Regions from separate parts of the Burkholderia sola genome, predicted to be linked through region 1. Evidence: riboswitches for the same ligand, from Rfam matches in the RefSeq annotation. Region 1 holds a riboswitch; the other holds the start of a gene.
The links. Region 1 has a riboswitch for manganese ahead of KR541_RS18900 (sodium:calcium antiporter). Riboswitches for the same ligand answer to the same signal wherever they lie in the genome.
Positions count from the first base shown of each region.

Region 2: it holds a riboswitch for manganese, as region 1 does, so the genes downstream of both, KR541_RS04685 (TMEM165/GDT1 family protein) here and KR541_RS18900 (sodium:calcium antiporter) in region 1, are expected to answer to the same signal.

Region 1 is NZ_FR989676.1:535,112-537,497, forward strand. It holds gene dmeF (CDF family Co(II)/Ni(II) efflux transporter DmeF) at 1-307, opposite strand, end outside; gene KR541_RS18895 (metal/formaldehyde-sensitive transcriptional repressor) at 324-599, opposite strand; yybP-ykoY riboswitch at 711-890, shown strand; gene KR541_RS18900 (sodium:calcium antiporter) at 952-1,962, shown strand; gene KR541_RS18905 (copper-binding protein) at 2,055-2,386, opposite strand, start outside.
Region 2 is NZ_FR989675.1:1,003,247-1,005,632, forward strand. It holds gene KR541_RS04680 (DUF4136 domain-containing protein) at 1-654, shown strand, start outside; gene KR541_RS04685 (TMEM165/GDT1 family protein) at 709-1,281, opposite strand; yybP-ykoY riboswitch at 1,376-1,497, opposite strand; gene guaD (guanine deaminase) at 1,629-2,386, opposite strand, start outside.

The sequences.
Region 1 (2,386 bases):
TCGTGAAGCCGGCCAGGTCGCCGAGCTTCCCGGTGCCGAACACGAAGCGCGGATCGTCGGCGTGCCGGCGCGCATAGGTATAGGCCAGCGCCGCGATCAGCATCGCGCCCGCGTGCGTCGACATGTGCAGCCCGTCGGCGACCAGCGCCAGCGAGCCGAACAGCGTGCCGCCGACGATCTCGGCGATCATCATCGCCGTGCACAGGCCGATGACCATCCACGTCTTCCGCTCGTTGCGCGCATGTGCGGCGCCCAGGAACGCGTGGCTGTGCGCGCCGCCCGCCGCCGCGCCGTTGAATTCGTTCATGTTTCGATCCGGTGACTTACTTGAAATAGCTGTGCACGACCTCGATCAACTGCTCGGTCGCGCTGCCTTCGTGTGCGTCGGGCGTATCCGCATCGACGAGATGCGACCGGATGTGGTCTTCCAGCACGACGGCCAGCAAGCCGTTCATCGCGCCGCGGCAGCTCGTGATCCGTTGCAGCACGTCGTTGCAGCCGCGCTCTTCCTCCAGCGCGCGCTCGATCGCTTCGACCTGCCCCTTGATACGGCGCACGCGGTTCAGCAGCTTCTGTTTCTCGCGAACGGTATGACTCATCGATGGCTCCTGTATAGGGTAGGGGAGTATATCTCCGGACGCTTTCCCCTATAGGACGGAGGGGTATATTTTTCGAGACGAAGGCTTGTCGAACGAAAACCGCTCGGCTAGACTGGTTTTCGTCTTTGGGGAGTAGCCTGCTTTCCGTCACCGGAAAGCGAGCGCGTCAACACACTCGGCCCGCGGCCGTGGCGCGTTCGGCCTGATCGGCTTGGCGAGACCATCGGCACATCGCGTCGTTCCTGGTCGGACGCCGGCGGATGTGTCATGGTTCGTCAGCGTCCGACCAGGGAGTCCCCATGTTCCTTCCCGCTCGTCTCCCTCACGCCACCGCTGCCCGCGGAGGTGCCGCATGACCTTCATGTTCGTCGAACTGGCGTTCATGCTGATCGTCATCCTCATCGCCGCCGAAGTCTTCACCAATGCGCTCGAACATCTCGGCGAACGCCTGAAGATTTCCGAAGGCGTGACCGGCTCGCTGTTCGCGGCCGTCGGCACCGCGTTGCCCGAAACGATGGTGCCGCTGCTCGCGCTGGCCGGCGGCACGTCGAACCAGGCCGTGAACGAGGAGATCGGCGTCGGCGCGATTCTCGGCGCGCCGCTGATGCTCGCGACGCTCACCACGCTCCTGATGGCGCTCGCCGTGATCCGCTCGCGCGGGCTGCGCGGCACGATCGCGCCCGAACGCACGGGCTTCGTGCGCGACATGAACACCTTCCTCGCCGCATTCTCGCTGGCGACCGTCGCGATGTTCGTCCCGCATCACAACTGGACCGTGCGCGCGCTGCTCGCCGCGATGCTGGTCGGCCTCTACGTGGTGTACGTCGTGCTGACGTTCCGCGCGTCGACCGGGCTCGTCGACGCCGGTCACGGCACCGAGGCGCCGCACGCAATGTTCCTGTCGCGCGTCGGCCTGCCGACCAACCTGTCGACGATCTTGCTGCAACTGCTGATCGGCGTCGCGCTGCTGGTCGGCGGCGCGAAGGGCTTCATTCACGGTGTGGAAGGCGTGTCGCACGCGCTCGGCGTGTCGGCGTTGCTGCTGTCGCTGATCATCGTGCCGATCGCGACGGAACTGCCGGAGAAGGTCAACAGCGTGCTGTGGATTCGCCGCGGGAAGGACACGCTCGCGTTCGGCAACATCACCGGCGCGATGGTGTTCCAGGGCACGCTGCTGCCGGCGATCGGCATCATGCTGACGCCGTGGGAGCCGCGCCCCGAAGTGCTGACCGGCGTGATCGTCACGCTCGCGGCGGCGGCCTGGCTGCGCGTCAATGCACGCACGCGCGGGCTCGCGATCTGGGCGTTGCTCGCGAACGGCGCGGGGTATGCGGGGTATCTGGTGGTGACGCTGACGCGCTGAATGCCGGTCGGGCGCGCCGGCCGACGAACACGTCGGCGCGGCGCGTTTCATGGCACCCGACGCGGGCGACGGCAACGCCCGCATCCGGACGATCAGGAACCCTTGACGAGTTTGACGATCGTCAACGTACCGTCGACCTTCTCGATCCGCACCCTGACCTTGTCGCCCGCATGCGCTTGAGCAAGCATCGCCGCGTCCTTCGCCTTGAACGCCATCGTCATCGGCGGCATCCCGACGTTCTCCAGCGCGCCGTGCTTCAGCGTGATCTTGCCGCTCGCGGCATCGACCTTCTTCACTTCGGCGTCCGTCAGCGCGGCATTCGATTCCGCCGCACCGTCCGACGACATCTTCATGCCGGACATGTCCATGCCCGACATCTCGCCGGCGGCGAACGCCGGTACCGCGAACGCACTCAGCGCGACGA
Region 2 (2,386 bases), on a different replicon from region 1:
CTGCTGACGGGCTGCACCAGCTACGTGACCACCCGGGTCACGGCCTTCTCCGACTGGAGCGGCAGCGACGCGACCCGCACCTATGCGTTCACGCGCACGGACGCGCAGAAGAACAGCATCGAGCAGTCGACCTACGAGCCGATCGTCGCGAACGAGCTGTCCGCGTATGCGTTCCGGCAGGTGCCGCAGTCGCAGGCCCGCTATCTGGTCGGGCTGACCTATTCGGTCGGCAGCGATCTCGTGACGGTGCCGCAACCGGTCTACTATGATCCGTGGTTCATGGGGCCGGGGCCGTACTGGCGAGGCGGGCCGTGGAGTCCCTGGGGCCCGTGGGGTCCCTGGGGGCCGATGCCGGCCGGCTATGTCGCGCAGACGTACCAGGTGTTCGACTACATGCTCGGCATCCGCATCACCGAGCGCGCGACGGGCAAGGAGGTCTACAACGTGTCCGCGCGCACGACCGGCGACAACGGTACGCTGCTGTACGCGATGCCGTTCCTCGCGCGCAGCGCGCTCGCCGATTTCCCGTTGTCGAACGGGGCGGTCCGCACGGTCCGGCTGCCGGTCGACAAGCGCGGCGGGCCGGCGGCGCCGGCCGCCAACGAGCGCGCGGTGCCGGCGGCGCCCGCGTCGGGCGCTGCCGTCGCGAAGTAACGCGGCATTCCACCCTGGCGCGGCCGCCCGGCCGCGCCGTCAGTTTCCTTTCCGTCAGACTCCGACACCCAGCAGCGCCAGCGCGCCGAGCACGACGAACAGCACGGCCGCGATCCCGTGCACGAGCTTCGTCGGCAGACGGTGTGCGAAGCGGTCGCCGAGCAAGATCGCCGGCACGTTCGCGAGCATCATCCCGAACGTCGTGCCGGCCACGACGCCGATGTAATCCTGGAAGCGGGCGGCCAGCGCGACGGTCGCGATTTGCGTCTTGTCGCCCATCTCCGCGAGGAAGAACGCGACGAGCGTCGTGCCGAACACGCCGAGCCGCGAGCGCGTCGTATTGGCTTCGTTCTCGTCGAGCTTGTCCGGCACGAGAATCCACAGCCCCATCGCGATGAACGAGAACGCGAGCGCCCAGCGCATGATCGACGGCGTGACGAGCACGCCCAGCCATTCGCCGAGCGCGCCGGCAAAACCGTGGTTGACGAGCGTCGCGACGAGCACGCCGAGAATGATCGGCACCGGCTTGCGATAGCGCGCGGCCAGAACGAGGGAAAGCAGTTGGGTCTTGTCGCCGATTTCAGCGAGGGCGACGGCGCCGGTGGAGATCAGGAAGGCTTGAGACACGAATGGGGTTCCACGGGCCGTTGTTGTGCGTGCGAGCGACGATCCACCGCGCGCCGGGCCCTGATGCGGCGCGCAATGAACCATCGGTCTCGCCAGGCCAACGTGGCTGCGTCCGCCATGGCCGAACGGCCAAGTCTGTTGACGGACGCCTTCGTCACGATGCGCGCCGGGAGCGCGGGACATCGAGCGGAGCGGCTACTCCCCAATGAGCGGCGAATTCTAGCACGGTGCATCGCGCGCGGGAAAGCGGCCGGGGCCGCCGTGCGGCGCGCTGGAGCGGCTTCGATGTCCGGCGCATGCGCGACGGCGAAGCTGCCGCGCATGCCGGAACGGGGCCTCGCGGCGCGTTACGCGGCGGCCGGGGGGCGCGCGGCGCCGCGTTGGTGCACGAGTGCGCCGGCCGCATAGGTACGGTACACCGCGCGGTCGTCGCCGAGCAGCGCGAACGCGAACAGCAGTTCCTCGAGCGAATCCGCGCGCTGCGTGCGGCGCGCGAGCAGCGGCGTCGCCCGCGGATCGAGCACGACGAAGTCGGCCTCGGTGCGCGGCTTGAGCGTGCCGACCGTGTCGGCGAGGTCGAGCGCCTGCGCGGCGCCGGCCGTCGCGAGCCAGAACATCCGCGTGGCGGTCAGGTGATGGCCCGACAGCCGCGCGACCTTGTGCGCCTCATTCATCGTCTGCAGCATCGAGAACGACGTGCCGCCGCCGACGTCGGTCGCGAGCGTGACCGGCACGTCGTATTCGCCGGCCTTGTCGAAATCGAACAGCCCGCTGCCGAGGAAGAAGTTCGACGTCGGGCAGTGCGCGACGACGGTGCGCGTCTCGGCCATCCGGCGGCGATCCTCGTCGTCGAGATGAATGCAGTGGCCGTACACCGCGCGCGGCCGCAGCAGCCCGTAGCGGTCGTAGATGTCGAGATAGCTGCGGTGGCCCGGGAACAGCTCCGCCACCCATTTCACCTCGTCGACGTTTTCCGCGACGTGGCTTTGCACGAACACGTCCGGATGGCGGCGCGCGAGTTCGCCGCATGCCTCGAGCTGCGCCTCGGTCGACGTCGGCGCGAAGCGCGGCGTGAGCGCGTACATCTGGCGGCCGTTGCCGTGCC